3 regions of the Paenarthrobacter sp. E2MeOHC11 genome follow, and region 1 is predicted to be linked to each of the others. Evidence: riboswitches for the same ligand, from Rfam matches in the RefSeq annotation. Region 1 holds a riboswitch; each other region holds the start of a gene.

Region 1 (6,292 bases):
GGCGCGGGCATCCATGACGACAATGCGGTAGTACGGTGCGCGCATCTTACCGAAGCGCTTAAGGCGAATCTTTACGGCCACTTTTGTGGTCACTCCTGTTTCTGAAACGAGGTGAACCCGACGTTCTGCACCCGTGGGGCGGGCCATACTGGACGGTTCGAAGGACAAGATACGAGCACGGAGAGAGGGGCCGCACCGATCGAGTACCTGTCTATTGTGCCAGATGCCCGCAGCAAATACGACTTACGCCACGTGGTGCGGTGTGTTGTTGCTCACTCGCAGGATCGGAACGCTGCGTGCGGCGTGGACTCGATGCCGCTATTCGGACCAGACGTACAGCCCGGAGCGCTCCACCTTTTCGACGTCCGTGGCCAAGGCGGCCAATTGCTGGACGTACTGGCGTGATTGGGCAGCGTCGAACGGCATGTCGTCCTGCGCAGCCCAGGCGGCAGCTACGTCGTCGAGAACATTGGCGTCACCTTCGCTCTCGTACGTCAACAGTTCGGCAAGCGCCCGCACCATGGCTTCAGGGACACCCAGGAGCGCATCACTGGTGACATCGACCAAGGCAAGCTCATAGTCAGCTCCGGCGGCATGGACCGCCTGGCCGGCCAAGTCACCCAGCTGCTCGACTTCAAAATCCGTGATGCCATCGATCCTGACGGCAGGACCCACCACATCCGCGCCCTTATCCAGGGCAGCTGCCCGCTGGAGTGCTTCGTCGTGGGTGGCTACAAAAATTTCGGCAAAGCCCATGGAAAGTACTCTCATTCCTTCGTGCTGACGGGGCGGCGGCACGCGAACCGAGTGGCTCCGCGCCGCCACTGACCAGCCTAGTGCAGCGGGGAGCCGCCAGTGGCGCCTCAGCGCACGGCGACGCGCAGCTTGTTGCTCCAGGGGTCGTCAAAGCGAAGCTCGGAACCGGTGTGATAATGCGCCACGCCTGCTACCTTGAGGCGATCCCCCAAGGCCGCCACGTCTTCCGCGGCGGGGACCTCGATCAGGACTTCGCCCAGGCCGAGCGTATCTTTCCGGGGGCCGGCGCCACGGCTGTTCCAAACGTTCATGGCCATGTGGTGGTGATAGCCGCCGGCTGAGACGAACAGCGCCTGGCCATGCCATCCAGCGGTGCGCTCGAAGCCCAGGGTCCCGACGTAGAACTGTTGCGCAGTCCCAACATCACCTACCTGCAGGTGCACATGCCCGATGTCGGCAGCCGCCTCGCGCTGTCCGGTCACGGCAGCTTCACTCAGGTGCTGCTGCAGGAACCGCTGGGGCGGGAGGGCAACATTGTCCATGACCACATTCTTGCCATCCCACTGCCACAGTTCGCGGGGCTTGTCGTAGTAGAGCTCAATGCCATTGCCCTCGGGGTCGGTGAAGTAGAACGCCTCGCTGACGAGGTGGTCGGCACTGCCCGCAAAGGCGCGGGGCTCATACTCGGCCGCGGTGGCGATGGTCGCCGCCAGCGAAGGCTGGTCCTGGAACAGGATGGCCGTGTGGAACAGGCCGGCTTCGCCGCGCCCGGGAATCTGCAGGCCGGAGGCCGGAGCCAGATGGACCACAGGCTTTCCGACACGCCCCAGATACAGTCCGCCATCCTGTTCGGCAACCACCTCCAGGCCCAGGGCGCGCTGGTAGTAGTCGCTCATGACCTTCATGTCGCCCACCTTGAGCATGACGGTGCCCATGGTGAGTTCGGCAGGCAGAAGATCCTGGCTGATTGGTCTGGTCATGTGAAGCTCCCGTTTCTGAGGTTGCCGCGCATCGGCACCTTCTACTTCTATAAATTACTTGAAGCTTCAATTTATTCCTAACGGACAGTGATGCCCTGGAGGACGACGTGCTTGAGTTCCGATACAGTCTCCGGATGGCGCCTGGGATCGGCACTGCACAGGACGACGTCGGCACCCGCCCCCTCGCTGATCCCCTCCACCCCCAGCCACTTCCGGGCACCCCACGCCGCAGCGTCCAGGACTGCCGCCGGCGGCAGGCCGGCGTCGTGCAGTTCCCGCATTTCATCCGCAATCCGGCCGTGCTTGATCACGCTGCCCGCATCTGTTCCCGCGTAGATGGAGACCCCCGCCTCAAAGGCCTCCTGCACACGCTCGCGCCTACGCTCCCACAGGCGCATCATGTGGTCCGCGTACTCCGGAAACTTTGGCGCTGCCTGCGCGGCGATATCCGGGAAGGTGGCGATGTTGACCAGGGTGGGCACGATGGGCACCGACTGTTCCACCAAACGCGGAATGTGCCGCGGCAAGAGGCCAGTGGCGTGTTCGATGCAGTCGATGCCGGCATCGAGCATGTCATCGATCGTGTTCTCTGCGAAGCAATGGGCCGTCACCCGGGCACCTTCGTCGTGGGCAGCTGAGATGGCATCCCTGACGATCTTTGCCGGAAAGGACGCGGCGAGGTCGCCGACGCCGCGATCGATCCAGTCGCCCACAAGTTTCACCCAGCCGTCGCCGTCGCGCGCTTCCTTGCGCACGGTCTCCACGAGCTGCTCCGGTTCAATTTCGTGGCCCAGGCCACGGAGGTAGCGCCGGCTCCTGGCAATGTGCCGTCCTGCCCTGATCAGGCGGGGCAAGTCTGTCCGCTGCTGAACCCAGCGGGTGTCGCCGGGTGATCCACAATCACGGATCAGCAGCGTTCCGGCGTCGAGGTCCGCCTGCGCCTGCGCCAAGGTTGCCTGCTCGTCAACCGCGCCGCCTGCGCCGAGCCCGATGTGGCAGTGGGCATCAACGAAGCCCGGCAGGACCCAGCCATCCAGTACCCGGTCCGGAGTGGCCGTGGGGCGTTCGAAGGAAAGGACTCCGTCAACAGACCACATCCCCTGGCGCTCTTCGTCCGCCGAGACGAGTACAGGTCCGCTGAATTCGATGATGTTGGCCATTGCAAAAGCCTAGTCCGCCGCAGTGCCTTCGGAGCTGGTGCGTTCATGTGACTGGGTGCCTGTTGGGAGCTGTGGTAGCTTCGTCTACGACCACACGGGGGCCCCTGCAGGGGCTGAGATCGGACTGACGCAGTCTGCGACCGTTGAACCTGTCCGGGTAATGCCGGCGAAGGAAGTGAGTAATCCTTTGAGCACCACCGAAACACAGCACAGCCCTGTCCAAAATCGTTCCAACGCAGGCCAAAATCGTTCCAACGCAGGCCAAAACCAGGCCGGTAACGGCTTGGAATCGGCGGAACCCGTCACGCAATCGCTGAAGTCCCATTCATTGGCGTGGCTGGAAGATCCCGACAACGGGATCCGCGTGCCGATAACCGAGATTTCGCTGGAGCCCTCCCCCAATGGGCAGGCAAATACGCCGTTGCAGGTATACCGAACCGCGGGTCCGGGCAGCGATCCTGTGGTGGGACTGGAGCCGTTCCGCGCACCATGGATCGAAGGCCGGGCAGACACCGAACCATACTCCGGGCGCGAACGGAACCTGCTCGACGACGGCAAGTCCGCGGTCCGGCGCGGTGCGGCGTCAGCGGAGTGGAAGGGCGCGCAACCGGTGCCCCGCCGCGCCGTCGAGGGCAAGACCGTCACCCAAATGCACTACGCGAAAAAGGGCGTCGTGACGCCGGAGATGCAGTTCGTCGCGCTGCGGGAGAACTGCGATGTTGAACTGGTCCGCGGCGAGGTCGCCGCAGGCCGGGCCATCATCCCCAACAACATCAACCACCCTGAATCCGAACCGATGATCATCGGCAAGGCCTTCCTGGTCAAGATCAACGCAAACATCGGAAACTCGGCCGTGACCAGCTCCATCGCCGAAGAAGTGGACAAGCTGCAATGGGCCGCCCAATGGGGCGCTGATACCGTCATGGACCTCTCCACGGGAGATGACATCCACACCACCCGCGAATGGATCATCCGCAACTCCCCTGTTCCGATCGGCACAGTCCCGATCTACCAGGCGCTCGAAAAGGTCAACGGCGAAGCCAACAAACTGACATGGGAGATCTTCCGCGACACAGTGATCGAGCAATGCGAGCAGGGCGTGGACTACATGACCATCCATGCAGGGGTGCTCCTGCGGTATGTGCCACTCACAGCCAACAGGGTCACAGGCATCGTTTCGCGCGGTGGTTCGATCATGGCCGGCTGGTGCCTGGCACACCATCAGGAAAACTTCCTCTACACCCACTTTGACGAGTTGTGCGAAATCTTCGCCCAGTACGACGTCTCGTTCTCGTTGGGCGACGGCCTGCGCCCCGGATCCATTGCCGACGCAAACGACGCCGCCCAGTTTGCAGAACTGGACACGCTCGCGGAGCTGACGCAACGCGCGTGGGAGTTCGACGTCCAGGTCATGGTGGAAGGCCCCGGCCACGTTCCGTTCCACCTGGTCCGCGAGAATGTGGAGCGGCAACAGGAACTCTGCAAGGGTGCCCCGTTCTACACGCTCGGCCCCCTGGTCACCGACATCGCCCCCGGCTACGACCACATCACCTCGGCGATCGGTGCGACCGAAATCGCCCGGTACGGCACAGCCATGCTCTGTTACGTGACCCCAAAAGAGCACCTCGGCCTGCCAAACAAGGACGACGTCAAGACCGGGGTTATCACCTACAAGATCGCCGCCCACGCAGCCGACCTCGCCAAGGGCCACCCTGGTGCGCATGAACGCGACGATGCCCTGTCCAAGGCACGCTTCGAGTTCCGCTGGCGGGACCAGTTTGCCCTTTCCCTGGACCCTGTGACGGCCGAAGCCTTCCACGACGAAACATTGCCGGCCGAACCGGCAAAGACAGCGCACTTCTGCTCGATGTGCGGCCCCAAGTTCTGCTCCATGCGCATCAGCCAGGACATCCGGGACGAATACGGTTCAGCCGAGTCCCAGGCGGCAATCGCAGGCATGTACGACGGCATGCGCGAGAAGAGCCAGGAGTTCCTGGCTTCGGGCGGGAAGGTGTACTTGCCGGAACTCCAGGTCCCTGCAAGCCAAGGCACCACCAGCTCAGGAAGCCTGAACTGACATAGCCCTTCCGACGTCCGCGATAAAGGAGCGGATGGCCCGGTCCCCTTCAGGTGAATCCTGGGGCCGGTGTCCTCCCGCTGCCACGCGGCGGAGGGCACCGGTGTCCTGCAGGTATGCCGCGATTTCCTCGTAGAGGGGTTCCCACCCGCCGGTGAGGACCAACGTGGGAACGCCCGGAACGATGTGGAGCGGCGCCTCCCATGGAGGCGCTTGCAGCCTCAGCCTGCGGGCGGAGCGGCGGGCTTCGGGACTGTCCAAACCTCCGGTTTCGGCAGAGAAGGCCCGGCGGTAGAACTCACGCTGGTAGTCGGCGTCGTTGAGCTGGTTCCTGACGTCGAACAGCGGTTCCATCAGTGCCCGATGGGATCCCGTCGCCGGAAGTTCGGCCGTCAACGACAAACAGGCGGGCTCCACCAGGGTGAGCGAGTGCACCAGATCAGGGCGTTCGATGGCTGCGAGCATGGCGGAGATGGCACCTTGCTCGTGAGCCACGATGTGGCCGCCGCCCGAATCATCCAGTGCGTTGATCACAATTGCGACGTCGGCCGCCACACTGGATTCCACGGGTTCGGCATTGGCATCAAAGCCGTGGCGCCGAAGGAACAGTGCGTCATAGGCCAGGGCCATGCCATGTTGCCTCGGCCATGCCGCAGCGCCGAACGTGCCCAGGCCGTGAACGAAGACTACGCGCTGCTTCTGCATTGGTTCAGCCTATTCCACGGCTCTGACATCCCAAGGGGCCGGAAATCCCGGCTCCTTGGGAAGCAATATCTACTTTCCGAGGAACTTGTCGAAGCCCTTGGGAAGATTCAGCGACGCCGGGTCGAAGTCCGCGGCGCCCTGTCCGAAAGCGGCACCCGTGGGTGCGGCCGAAGCGGCATTGGCCCGTTTGGCCTCGGCATCACGCAGTTCCTGCGCTGCCTTTGCAGGGTTGCCGGAACGGGCCTTCTTCTTAGGGGCGTTCTTACCGTTCTTGCGGCCGCCGCCGGGGCCACCCAACCCGGGCATTCCCGGCATGCCTGGCATGCCGCCGCCTTGAGCCAGTTTTTTCATCATCTTCTGGGCCTGGGCGAAACGCTCCAGCAGTCCGTTGACCTCTGAAACGTGGACGCCTGAACCCCTGGCGATTCGGGCGCGGCGTGAGCCGTTGATGATCTTGGGAGCAACACGCTCGTGCGGAGTCATGGAGCGGACGATTGCCTCGACGCGGTCGATCTCTTTTTCGTCGAAATTCTCAAGCTGCTGACGGATGTTCTGCGCACCCGGCATCATCATGAGCATCTTCTTCATGGAGCCCATGTTGCGGATCTGCTGCA
Region 2 (6,292 bases), 360 kb from region 1:
CGGCCGGCGAGTAGCGCCGCATGGCCACAGTGGTGAGCTCGGTCCCGGAGGCCAGGAGTGCGGCGCCCAGACCGTCCAGGCTCGGGGCACCTCCTGTCCCCATGATCAGGCGGGAGCCGAATTCGACGCCCTCGATCACCAGCGCGTCGGTAGGTACGTCCGTGGTGCGGACCTCAGTGTTTGCTGTTGTCATGCTTCAGCCTCCTTGGACTGCGGTAACGAGTTCGAGTTCGTCTCCGGCGGCGAGCGCTGTCGCAGACCATTGGCTGCGCGGCACCACCTCGGAATTGCGCGCGACGGCGACACCCAGCTTGCCGCCGTCGGCTGCCTGTCCGCGGTGGTCCAGGACGCGGCCGGTGACAGCGGTGACGAGTGTGCTGACGGAAGCGTCCTCCGGCACTGCGTGGTCGGATCCGTTGAGTTTGATGTTCATGCTGTTTCCTTACTCGGAACGTGTGCCGGCGTAAGAGCCCGCGATAGGGATGTGTTGGTGGCGAAACGGTCCGGACGGAAGTGCGCCCATCGGGGGTCTGCCGAACCGTTGATCAGGTCGCACACGATCCTGGCGGCCACGGGTGTCAGGAGAACACCGTGACGGAAGAATCCTGTGGCGATCACCAGCCCGTCAACGTCTCCGCTGGTAGTGGCGACGCGGCCAAGAAGCGGTGCATTATCCGGAGTCCCGGGGCGGGCCCGGGCTGTTGCTTCAAGGAGTTCCAATTCCGCCACGGCAGGGACCAGGGTTTGGGCATCCCGCAGAAGTTGATATACGCCGCCGGCTGAGACAGCGTTGGACGACGCAGACAAGCCGTCCTCGCGTTGGGTGGCCCCGATGACCACGGTGCCATCATCCCGGGGAACGATGTACACCGGTACGCCGCGCACCATGCCGCGGACTGTGGAAGTCACCAACGGCCGCAGGTGGTCGGGGACGCGAAGCCTGAGGATGTCGCCGTATACCGGCCTCACAGGAAGGCTGAGACCGTCAGGGAGTCCGGACAACTCCGCGGCCCCCAGACCGTTGGCCACCACGGTTTCACTGGCGTGGACAGTGGCGCCGGAGTCGAGCTCCACTCCTGAGACGCGCCCACCGTCCCACAACAACCGGCGGGCGCCGGCACGGACCCCGTACCCGTCATCCGTTCCGTGCACCCACGTAGCGTCCCGGTGCGAGTGGTTCTCCAGTTCAGTCACCAGGCAGGCCGCCAGCTTCCGGGGATCCACTTGGTGATCGGCCGGGATGTCGAAGGCGCAGGAGATTTGCGGGCTGAGGAGCGGCTCGCGCACCCTCGCGTCGCGAAGGGCCAGCGGTTCAACGGCCAGGCCGGCTCCAAGCTGTACGGCGCGGAGATCGGCGAGCGCCCTGCGGTCGGCGGCGTCGGCACCCACGGCGAGTGTCGGCGTCGCGCGGTATCCAGTGTCAGTACCTTCACGGGAAAGTGCGTCCGCGAAGGACGGCCACAGGTGCGAAGACTCCAGCATCAGTTCCAGGAGGTCTTCCTCCTGGTAGTGCAGTTCGCTGACAGGGGCAAGCATCCCTGCCGCAGCGTAAGTGGCTCCGGTTGCCGGTGCGGGATCGATCAGTGCCACCGAGCGGCCCAGCCGCCGGGCTCCGTGGGCGATGCCAAGGCCAATAATGCCGCCCCCAATGACCGCCACGTCTGCGTGGAGGGGGGTATGGCGGGATTCTGCCATTCGTTTCCTTCCCTACGCCGGTACTAGCCGGATCAGGTCAAGCGGTCGGCGCTGAAGCCCTCTCAGCCGGACGGTCATATAACGAACGTCGCGGCTCCCGCAGTACGTGCCCAGTTTAGAGGAACTACTCTGGTTTCCATGACCCAGCCTGATGCCCTCTCCGCCGCCCGCCTGTACTTGTGCACCGATGCCCGCAAACAGCAAGGCGATTTCGAAGACTTTGTGGACGCCGCTTTCGAGGGCGGCGTGGACATCATCCAACTCCGCGACAAGGCGCTGGAAGCGGCCGAAGAATTGGAAATGCTGGCTGTCCTGCGCAGCGTGGCCCAACGTCATGGAAAGCTTTGGGCAGTGAACGACCGCGCCGATGTTGCCGGTATTTCCGGGGCTCCGGTGTTCCATGTCGGCCAAAAGGACCTCCCTTTGACGGCCGCCCGGACCCTCCTGCCGAACGTCACGGGAATAGGCCTGTCCACGCACACCACTACGCAGATCGATGCCGCAATCGCCGCGTCGTCGAGCCCCACCGGACTGGACTATTTCTGTGTCGGCCCCGTCTGGGCAACACCGACCAAACCCGGTCGGCAAGCCGTCGGTCTGGACCTGGTCACATTTGCCGCGAAAGCGGTCAAACACGCAGAAGTGGATCTCCCCTGGTTCGCCATCGGCGGCATCGACCACAGCAACGTGGAGCAGGTGGTTGCCGCTGGCGCCAGCCGCATCGTCGTCGTCCGGGCCATCACTGAGGCCACGGATCCGACAGCGGCCGCCAAGTCGCTGTTGCAGGCACTGGACACCGTATAGCGGAAGCAAGCGGCCAGGAGGTTACGCAGTCAGGCCGAGGCCTGTCATCCGTCGTGCGTGCTTCTCGGCGAGCTCGCCGGTCAGCCTCTTGACTGCTGCACGGGCGTCGCCACCGCTCCTCAGCGTGGGCCCCAGCTGCGGGTGTTCCGTGCCGACGCGTTGGGCCTGCGTCAGTGCTTCGCCCACCAGGCGTCGGCCCCAGAGGGCCAGACGCGAGGCCAAGCGGGGGTCATCGGCCAGTGCCCGCCTGAGCAGGACACGCAGGACCTCCGTTGCCTGATCGGGAGAAGCCACGCGATCAACGAACTGTTGGGTCGTGGCATCAAGGAATACCGCGACGGCCCTGTAAAAGTCCGATGACACGGTATCGATGACGTAGGCCTTCATGACGGATTCGAACCAGTCCCCTGGCTTGGTGCGTTCATGGAAGTGGTCGAAGGAGCGCTGGAACGGCAGCATGGCCTCTTCGGGATCGATGCCCATCTCGGCCAGCCGATCGTTGAGGAGTGCAAAGTTTCCGTAGGCGCCCACGGCGATTTTTGCCAAGACTGAGCGGTCATGAAGCGTGGGGGCGTAGCGGGAATCGACGGAGAGCCGCCCAAACGCTGACAACTCGCCATATGCCATTGCTCCAAGCAGCTCCGCGGCGAGTTGCCCGGTTGAAGCTGCAGCGTCCGGGGAAGTGCCCATGATCCAAGACTATCCGCCGGATTCGGGCTAACCTGATTTTCGTGTCACATCATCGGATTGCACCCAACGTCGACGATTCGTCGGACCAGCTTGCCGCCGCACTGGCTGCCCTGAGGACCGAGCTGGACCTTCCTGGTGCATATCCGGCAGCGGCCGTAGCAGAAGCACGCCAAGCCGTGGAAACCCTGAAGTTGCCGGACCGGGACATGCGCGAAATCCCCTTCCTGACCATCGACCCTGCCACGTCGACAGACCTGGACCAGGCGTTGTTCATGGACCGCTCCGGTGACGGATACAAGGTTCTCTACGCCATCGCCGACGTGCCGGCCTTCGTGGTCCCCGGCGGCGCCCTGGATGCCGAGACACGGCAGCGCGGGCAGACGTTCTACGCTCCTGACGGGCGGATCCCCCTGCACCCGGAGGTCATCAGCGAGAACGCCGGAAGCCTGCTGGCCGGCCAGGTCTGCAGTGCGTTCGTCTGGGAATTCGAGCTGGATGCGCAAGCGGATGTGGTGGCAGTGTCGATGGCGCGCGCTGTTGTTCGCAGCACTTCCAAGCTGAGCTACACGGGCGCCCAGCAGCAGATCGACGACGGAACAGCCCCACCCGTCCTGCAACTCCTGAAAGAAGTTGGCCTCAAGCGCGTTGAACTCGAACGGCTGCGCGGGGGCGCAAGCCTCAACATGCCGGAACAGGAAATAGTACAAGCGACCGACGGCGGCGGGTACAGGATCGCTGCCGCCCCGTCCTTGCCTGTGGAGGACTGGAATGCCCAGATCTCCCTCATGACCGGCATGGCCGCCGCCCAACTGATGCTTGACGGGAAGGTTGGCATCCTGCGGACCATGCCCGCGCCGGACGACCGTTCGCTGCTCCATTTCAAACGGCAGACCGTCGCACTGGGAAAGCCTTGGGACGGCAAGACCTCCTACGGCGAATACCTCCGGACGCTGGACGCATCCGATCCCAAGCAACTGGCCATCCTGCACTCGGCCGGCACCTTGTTCCGCGGCGCCGGCTACACTCCGTTTGACGGGGAGGTGCCCGCCAATGTGGTTCAGGCAGCCATTGGAGCTCCCTACGCCCACACCACCGCACCGTTGCGGCGGCTCATTGACCGTTTTGTCCTGGTGATCTGCGAAGCCCTGAGCAATAACCACCCGATACCGGCCTGGGCGCGTGATGCCCTGCCCTCCCTGCCCGACATCATGGCGTCCTCGGATCAGCTGGCCGGACGCCTCGAGCGCGCCGCCTTGGACACTGTGGAAGCGGCGCTGGTGGCCAACCACGTCGGGCAGGAGTTTGACGCCGTGGTCATATCCGGGTCCAAGCCTTCAAACGGCAATGCCAACGGAAAAGGCACGGGCAACGGTAACGGCAATGGAAACGGGAGCGGTCCTTACGGCGTCGTCCAGATTGCCGAACCTGCCGTGACTGCCCGCTGCGACGGCGAGTTGGAGTCCGGGACCAACGTTCGGGTACGGCTGGTGAAGGCCGATATTGCCAGCAGGGAGATCCGGTTCCAACTGCTTCCCTGACGGCCTTCCCGGCGGCGATCCGGGCTTTGCCGGCGCCAGAGGATAGACTAAGCCTGTAGTAATGGATGCCCGGTCGTTGATTCAGTGAATTTTTGAACTCAACAAGCCCGCCCCTACGCGATCTTGAGATGTACCAACTGGTCACCAGTGCCAGTACTTAGATAGCCCGCGATCGGCTTCCACTGGATTTGCTTGCGCGCCCGTTCGTGCTCCGGTACGGCTCCGCCGCCCCCGTTGAGCATGCAGCGCCAATGCCCAAATGAATAAGGAAACTCCCTGTGAGTGAATTGCATACCCATGAAGTCCTGACGGACTCCACCGGAACTGAAACCATCGAGCCCGAGGAAACGATCACCTCGGATGAGACGCCCCACGAGATCGAAGAAAAGTCGTTCGCTGACTACAACGTCCGCGCGGACATTGTTGAGTCCTTGGCCGACGCCGGGATCACCCATCCCTTCCCCATCCAGGCAATGACCCTGCCCGTAGCCCTGAGCGGCCACGACATCATCGGCCAGGCCAAGACCGGTACAGGCAAGACACTGGGCTTCGGCATTCCCGCGCTCCAGCGTGTGGTCGGCCGCGACGACGCCGGCTACGAAAAGCTTGCTGTCCCGGGCGCACCCCAGGCCCTGGTGATCGTCCCCACGCGTGAACTCGCGGTGCAGGTTGCCAACGACCTCCAGACTGCTTCACGCAAGCGCAACGCCCGCATCGCGACCATCTACGGCGGCCGTGCCTACGAGCCCCAGATCGATGCCCTGCAGAAGGGCGTCGAAATCGTTGTCGGTACCCCGGGCCGCCTGATCGACCTCTACAAGCAGAAGCACCTGAGCTTGAAGAACGTCAAGATGGTGATTCTTGATGAGGCGGACGAAATGTTGGACCTTGGCTTCCTCCCGGACGTTGAGACCCTGATCGCCGGCACCCCTGCCGTTCGGCAGACGCTGCTCTTCTCGGCCACGATGCCCGGCCCCGTGATCGCGATGGCACGCCGCTACATGACGCAGCCAACCCACATCCGCGCTGCTGATCCGAACGATGAAGGCCTCACCAAGCGCGATATCCGCCAGCTCATCTACCGTGCCCACAGCATGGACAAGACCGAAGTCGTGGCACGTATCCTGCAGTCACGCGGGCGCGGCCGGACCATCATCTTCACCAAGACCAAGCGCACCGCAGCGAAAGTTGCCGAGGAACTCGTCGACCGCGGATTCGCCGCTGCGGCCATCCACGGCGACCTTGGCCAGGGTGCCCGCGAGCAGGCCCTCCGGGCCTTCCGCAACAACAAGGTGGACGTCCTGGTAGCAACCGACGTTGCCGCCCGCGGCATCGACGTCGACGACGTCACGCACGTCATCAACTACCAGTGCGTTGAAGACGAGAAGATTTACTTGCACCGTGTTGGCCGCACCGGCCGCGCAGGCAACAAGGGCACTGCCGTCACGTTCGTGGACTGGGACGACATGCCCCGCTGGGGCCTGATCAACAAGGCCCTGGGACTCAGCGTTCCCGAGCCTGTTGAGACGTACTCCTCCTCACCGCACCTCTACACCGATCTGGAC
Region 3 (6,292 bases), 1.4 Mb from region 1:
CGGCTACTCCCCCTTGTTCGGGCCGTGGTTGTCCGTGGTATCCCGCGTTGGTTTTGCCCTGGAGACCCTCCTGCTCCGCGGCTCAGAGCTTGGCATCAACGTTGGCGTGGAAGCTGCGGCCGGGCTTGAAGACGTTGCGTTGGAGGAAGCCATGCTCAATGGCTCTACCTGGGGCGACCGGCACAAGCTCCTGCCCGTTCACGTCCTCCCCGGCGCCCTCGCGTCATCGGCACCAACGGCCGACCTGAGCGGAGACACCGGGTGCGTCCTCTGCACCGAAAGCCTCCCCGGAGTAGACGACCGAAGTTTCCGTGGGCCCGTGGCCCGTTACGTTTGGGACCTGTCCGATCGGCGAAACAGCCGATGGATTGTCCCCTTCGGCGCCTTGGGTACGCCGGACCACCAGCATTTTGCCGACCAACTCCCCCTGTGGACCGCCGGGCAACTCGCCCCTGTGGTCACTGACTGGTCGGCCCTGGCCAAAGACATTCCCTAACCAACCCCGTTCACCGCATCAGCCCCCCGAAGGAAATCATGACCACCACCACCGAGGACTACTCCGTCCGTACCACCGTCTACTCAGAAGACCTCGAAGGATGGGGTGAGCTGCGCCTGGTTCCGCTGGTTCCCGGCGAGGACATCGACCTCATCTTCGAGTGGGTTACCCAGCCCCGCGCCAAGTTCTGGGGAATGACCGAAAACTCCCGTGAGGAAGTCCTGGGGATCTACGAGTTCCTTGACTCGTTGGAGACCCACCACACGTTCCTTGCCGTCCTTGACGGAGAGCCGTTGGCACTCTTCCAAACGTACGAGCCCCTGCACGATCCCGTCGGCGAGGCCTATCCCGCCCGGGAGGCCGACATCGGCATGCACTTGCTGCTCGCTCCGGCCACGCGGCCCATTCCGCACTTCACGCCAAAGCTCGGCACTGCCCTCATCCAGTACATGTTCACCTTGCCGGGCAAGGACCGGATCGTGGTGGAGCCGGACTCCCGCAACGCCAAAGCCCTGCGCCGCCTGGAAGCCACCTGCTTTGAGCTGGGACCCATCATCCAGCTTGCGGAGAAGGAGGCCCAGTTGGGGTTCCTGACACGGGCAGGCTTTGACGAGATCCAGGAACAGAAGGCTCCCTAGTCCCCCATCACACAAGGCGAAGTGCCGCCGGCGCCCCCAACAGGCCGGCGGCACGCTTGTGCCCAGCTCGTTAGCGCGTGAAAGCGCTAGCGCCAGACAAAACTCCAGGTTCCAGCGCCTACAGCCGTGAGCACTGCACCCGCTGCGATGATCACACCGCCAAGGACCACCCAGGCGTCCAGCATCGAATACGTGGATTCGCGCGCCCACGTTCGCTGACCTCCGCCGAAGCCGCGCGCTTCCATGGTTACTGCCAGCCGCGAAGCCCTCCTTACGGCCTGGACCAAGAGCCCGAAGCTCTGGCCCAGCATGGCCTTCAGCCGCTGGAGCGGGCTGCCCTGCGAACCCACGCCGCGGGCACGGCGGGCCATGCCGATGGTCTGCCACTCCTCCGCCATCAGGCCCACCAGCCGCATTGCTGCCAGGGAGCCCAGGACAAAGCGGTGCGGCAGCTTTGCTTTCTGCGCCAGCGCATCGGCCAGGTCAGTCGGATCCGTGCAGGTCATCAGCAGGATCGCCGGGAGGGCAATCGCCAAACCGCGCAGCATGAAACCCAGCCCCAGCTCCAGGGAACCTTCGCTGATGGACCAGAGTCCGACGTCGAGCAGTACAGCGCCGCTGTCCGCCGCCACAATCGCCGTGCTCCAGCCGCCGATCGCCGCCGCGATGATCAGGGGCCAGGCGCGCTGCCACAAGAGCCGCAGGGTAAGCCCGGCCAGCGGGAACAATGCCAGTTCCGCAACCAGCGCCGTGGACGCCGACACCCAGTCGATGGACAGGGCCAGTACCAGGGAAATCAGGAAAACCGATACGAACTTCGCCAAGGGGTTTGCACGCGTCAGCAGGGCATGGTTTCCGCGGATGTTCAGTGCGTCCCTCATGCCGCACCCGCTTCCTGATGCGCAACATTGCCCTGTGCCACAGGTCCCAGCCGCAGCTCCGTTCCCCCGAGTACTGCACTGAATTCCTGGTCGTGGGTCACCGAGACCACTGCCGTTCCGGCGTCCAACAACTCCGAAAGGAATGACGCCAGCTCAGCCCAGGTGTTGGCATCCTGGCCGAATGTGGGCTCATCCAGCACCAGGACCTTCGGATGCGCCGCCAGAACCGTGGCCACCGAAAGCCGCCGCTTTTCCCCACCGGACAACGTGTAGGGATTGGCGTCCACAAGGTGCGTCAGCCTCAGCCGCTCCAGCAGTTCATCCACGCGTTCCTCGCCATGGCCCAGATGCTTGGGGCCAAACATGAGCTCGTCCAGGACCTTGCCCGTGACAAACTGGTGCTCCGGTTCCTGGAACACCGTCCCGATGCGGGAAATCAACTGGTCAGCTTTCCACGTGAACGGGTCAATACCCGCCCCCTCGGAAAGCTCGACGGCGGCACTCACCGCACCGTCCACCGGCGCCAAAAGGCCGGCCAACGTGAGAGCGAAAGTGGATTTGCCGGCACCGTTCGGTCCCGTGATGGTCAGGGCCTGGCCAGCCCTGACCTGTGCGCTGATGCCCGTTTGCACGGGAACAGGCGGGATGGTCTTGAAGCCTTTGCGCCGCGGTTTTTCCCGGGATACTGCGAGGTCCTGGGCTGCCAGGAGAAGCGTGGAAGTCTGGGGCCGGTTCTGCCGCGTCCGGGTTGCCGGAACGTATCCCGGCACCCACACGCCAGCCGCCATCAGCATGGTGCGTGCCTCGGACAGGACCTGCTCCGGAGGGCCGTCCAAGAGGACTCCGCCCGCGGCCTGCCCGGCGCCCGCAGCCGCGCTCGACCCCGCCACCGACCCTGGCTGCAGGACCACGATCCTGTCCACCAGGTCTTTCCACACAGAAACGCGGTGTTCCACCACAACCAGGGTGGCACCGGTCTTATCGAGGCAGCGCTTCACCGCATCACGGACCTCCAGCACACCCGCCGGATCCAAGTTGGCCGTCGGCTCGTCCAACAGGATCAGCCCGGGTCGCATCGCCAAAATGCCCGCAAGCGCAAGCCGTTGCTTCTGCCCTCCGGAGAGTGCCGCCGTTGGGTGATCCAGGGCCAAACCGCCGCCGGCAGCGGTGCGCAGCCCGACGTCGTCGAGCGCTTCATGGACGCGGGACCAGATCTCGTCCCGCGGCACGGCCAGGTTCTCGGCGCCGAAGGCGACGTCGTCACCCACGCGGGAGAGGACCACCTGGGTTTCGGGGTCTTGCTGCATCAGGCCGGCGCGGCCACGCTGTTCGCGGGGAGCAACGCCGTCGATCAGCAGGGAGCCGGTCTCGTCCGAGTCGTCTTCCTCATCACCCAGCACGCCGGCCAAGGCATGCAGGAGGGTCGATTTACCGGCGCCCGAAGGACCCAGCAGCAACACCCGTTCGCCAGGTTCGATCCGAAGGTCCAGACCCTCAATGGCAGGCTGGGCCCGGCCGGCATGCCGCCACCCCCAGCCCTCGGCTGAGATGGCGGCAGGCCTGACCGTGCCGCTTTGAGTCGCGGACATCAGCTGAAGACTGGCTCCGAAGCGGCCTTGCGCGACGCGAAGGAGCTCAGGACGCCGGTCTTCGCCAGGCCGCGGGTGGCGACCCAGGACAGTGCGCCTGCGATGATCGCGCCGGAAATGGTGGTGAAGCTGATGTAGGCAAGCTTGTCGATTGCCTCGTACGCGATGTTCCAGCCCCACGGAAGGAAGGAGTCGTTCAGGCCGCAGAAGAGGCCTGCGCCCGCGCCGGCGAGGAGGGCCGTGGGCAGGTTGAACTTCTTGTAGCGGAAAGCGGCGAAGATGAGCTCGGCGCCGAGTCCCTGCAGGACTCCGGAGATCAGCACTGTGGTGCCGTACTGCGAGCCCATGATGAGCTCACCGGTGGCAGCGACGGCTTCGCAGAACAACGCTGCGCCCGGCTTGCGGATAATGAGCATGCCCAGGACCGCGGGGATCATCCAGCCACCGGCGATCAGGCCGGTGAGGGGAGGGTACGTCGCGTTCAGGGGAATGGATACCAATGCAGCGCCCTGGGACCAGGCCCAGAAGATCACGCCGCCGGCGATGGCGATCAGAGCCGCCACAACGATGTCTACAACACGCCAGTTATAACTGGTCTTCTTCACGTTTACCGTGGTCATTTTCTGCCTCCTGAGGTACAGGAGGGGAAAGTGCTACCCGGATTCTCCAGCCGGCCTGCGCCGTCCGGATCCGGACACTCTGAGAAGCTCGACTCCCTTGCGCCGGTACTAACCGGATCAGGTTCGAGGGTCTGCGGCTGTCCGCACTCTCAGCGCCCTCGCGTCTCCTGCATCTCTGCAGGGTCCGACGGCGGCGCTCCCCTGTCGTTATCAAATCTGCCCTGATGGGCGGGTTCAGTTTACACCTGCGTCCATGGCGGGCGCTGGCCCGTTGCCCGCCTATGGTCACAATCGGATCAGCGCGCCCCGGGCCGGACGCGTTCCAGGCGTGCGTTGCGAGGCCCGCCCTACACCCCTCCCGCCGGTTTTGGCCTGCACACCAGGCCCCACAACGAGACCTGAGAGAATGATCCAGCAGACTCGACCGCGGCAAAGGGGCATATCTCATGACGGACCTACCCAAGCAGGATCACCCCGCAAGCGACACCACGGCGCCGGAACCTCGCCTTGCCGCCAGCGTCATCCTGCTCCGCAACGCCCCCGGCGGTCTCGAAGCCTTCGTCCAGCACAGGGTCAGCACCATGGACTTCGCTGCCGGAATGGTGGTGTTCCCGGGAGGCCGGGTGGATGCTGCGGACACGTCCGGCTGGGACTACCCCGCGGAGCTGCTCCAACACCACGCGGCCCAGTGGCGCCAAAGCTCCATAGGCGCTAATCCTGCGCAGGCGACCACGAGCGCGGGTACGGTCCTCACAGCCGCACTCCGGGAAGTCCAGGAGGAGGCGGGCCTGAGCATCCACTCCGCCGACCTCCGTCCATGGGCCAACTGGGTCACCCCGACGGACATGCCCAAGCGCTTCGACACCTACTTCTACATCGCCAAGCCTGCGCCAGGGGCTGAGCCCCAGCACCAAACCACTGAGGCCTGGCAGTCTCTGTGGATGCCAGTGGACGGAATTCTGGCGGCAGAGGCGGCCGGAACACTGAAACTGATGCCGCCCACCTATTACCTGCTGAAGGAAATCGCAGGGTTCGGCTCAGTGGAAGCGGTGTGGTCCGCGGAGCACACCGTCGTTCCGGTGCTCGCCCCGGTGGGTTCCATGGCCGCGTTCCTCAAGGAACGGGAAAACCGCCGGTAACAGCGTCCGCCCGGCCTTTACGGCTAGGCTGGGGACATGAACCTCTTCTTCAAGCTGCTGGGTACCGGAGTGAGCCTCGGAGCAGGCTTCGTCGGAACCAAACTCGTCAATAAAGGGTGGGAAAAGGCCACTGGCAACAAGCCACCCACAGGCAACGATGACTTGGAGACGAGCCTGCGCTCGGCCCTGACATTCGCCTTGATCTCTGCGTTCGTGAGCACCCTCATCCAGGTACTCGCCAGCCGCGGGACGCAGCGTGCCATCGCCCGCTTCGCCAAATCCAAGGACATCGTCTAGGCACCACCCGGACAACATGCAAGCGCGGGGCCACCATCAGTGGCCCCGCGCTTTTTGCCTATCAGTCGTTCAGATGAGCAGCCGTTCAGCGGTCGTTGCCAGGCTCTTGCCCGGCGGCCGCCCGTTGAACCACTGCCTCGAGTTCATCTTTGGTGAGCATCTCGCGGTGACCGTGCTTGGTGCGGTAGGCGGAGCGACCCACCATGTGGGCAGAAACGGGCGCCGTCAGCAGCTGGAAGATCCATGCCACCAGCAGGACCGGCCACACCCACCAGGTGCGCATCTGCAGGCCTATGGCGGCAAGCATGAGGAACAAACCCAGTACCTGCGGCTTGGTGGCAGCGTGCATGCGGCTCATAAGGTCCGGAAAACGGAGCAAGCCGATAGCAGCACCCAGGGACATCAGGGCGCCCACCACCAGGAACACGGCGGTCACACCATCGATCACGACATCGACGCCGGTGGGATCAGGACTCATTGTTCTGTTCCCTCCGCTCCGCCACAAACCGGGCAACTGTCACCGATCCGATAAAACCAATCACGGCCAGGGCTACCAGCAGCATCAGGTTGTTGAGGTGCCTGTTCATCGCCATGTCGATCGCGAGTGCAGCACCCAGGATTGCGAGCAGGAC

The links. A riboswitch is a leader RNA that binds a small molecule or an ion and turns the genes downstream of it on or off. The one in region 1 is predicted to bind thiamine pyrophosphate.
Region 2: linked by a shared signal. The riboswitch ahead of thiO (glycine oxidase ThiO) and the one ahead of thiC (phosphomethylpyrimidine synthase ThiC) in region 1 are both predicted to bind thiamine pyrophosphate.
Region 3: linked by a shared signal. The riboswitch ahead of ACSSVG_RS13035 (ECF transporter S component) and the one ahead of thiC (phosphomethylpyrimidine synthase ThiC) in region 1 are both predicted to bind thiamine pyrophosphate.

What each region holds. Positions count from the first base shown of each region.
Region 1 is NZ_CP196673.1:4,150,934-4,157,225, reverse strand. Features, by position in the region: gene rpsP (30S ribosomal protein S16) at 1-81, opposite strand, end outside; gene ACSSVG_RS19295 (hypothetical protein) at 319-756, opposite strand; gene ACSSVG_RS19290 (VOC family protein) at 864-1,736, opposite strand; gene ACSSVG_RS19285 (amidohydrolase family protein) at 1,814-2,896, opposite strand; TPP riboswitch at 2,981-3,088, shown strand; gene thiC (phosphomethylpyrimidine synthase ThiC) at 3,084-4,973, shown strand; gene ACSSVG_RS19275 (alpha/beta fold hydrolase) at 4,956-5,678, opposite strand; gene ffh (signal recognition particle protein) at 5,748-6,292, opposite strand, start outside.
Region 2 is NZ_CP196673.1:3,792,859-3,799,150, reverse strand. Features, by position in the region: gene ACSSVG_RS17715 (thiazole synthase) at 1-193, opposite strand, end outside; gene thiS (sulfur carrier protein ThiS) at 197-433, opposite strand; gene thiO (glycine oxidase ThiO) at 430-1,695, opposite strand; TPP riboswitch at 1,688-1,806, opposite strand; gene thiE (thiamine phosphate synthase) at 1,834-2,499, shown strand; gene ACSSVG_RS17695 (ferritin-like fold-containing protein) at 2,521-3,189, opposite strand; gene ACSSVG_RS17690 (RNB domain-containing ribonuclease) at 3,231-4,727, shown strand; gene ACSSVG_RS17685 (DEAD/DEAH box helicase) at 5,006-6,292, shown strand, end outside.
Region 3 is NZ_CP196673.1:2,776,510-2,782,801, reverse strand. Features, by position in the region: gene ACSSVG_RS13055 (penicillin acylase family protein) at 1-496, shown strand, start outside; gene ACSSVG_RS13050 (GNAT family N-acetyltransferase) at 535-1,134, shown strand; gene ACSSVG_RS13045 (energy-coupling factor transporter transmembrane component T family protein) at 1,221-2,015, opposite strand; gene ACSSVG_RS13040 (ABC transporter ATP-binding protein) at 2,012-3,604, opposite strand; gene ACSSVG_RS13035 (ECF transporter S component) at 3,604-4,224, opposite strand; TPP riboswitch at 4,301-4,437, opposite strand; gene ACSSVG_RS13030 (NUDIX hydrolase) at 4,671-5,363, shown strand; gene ACSSVG_RS13025 (DUF4235 domain-containing protein) at 5,400-5,660, shown strand; gene mnhG (monovalent cation/H(+) antiporter subunit G) at 5,746-6,138, opposite strand; gene ACSSVG_RS13015 (MrpF/PhaF family protein) at 6,128-6,292, opposite strand, start outside.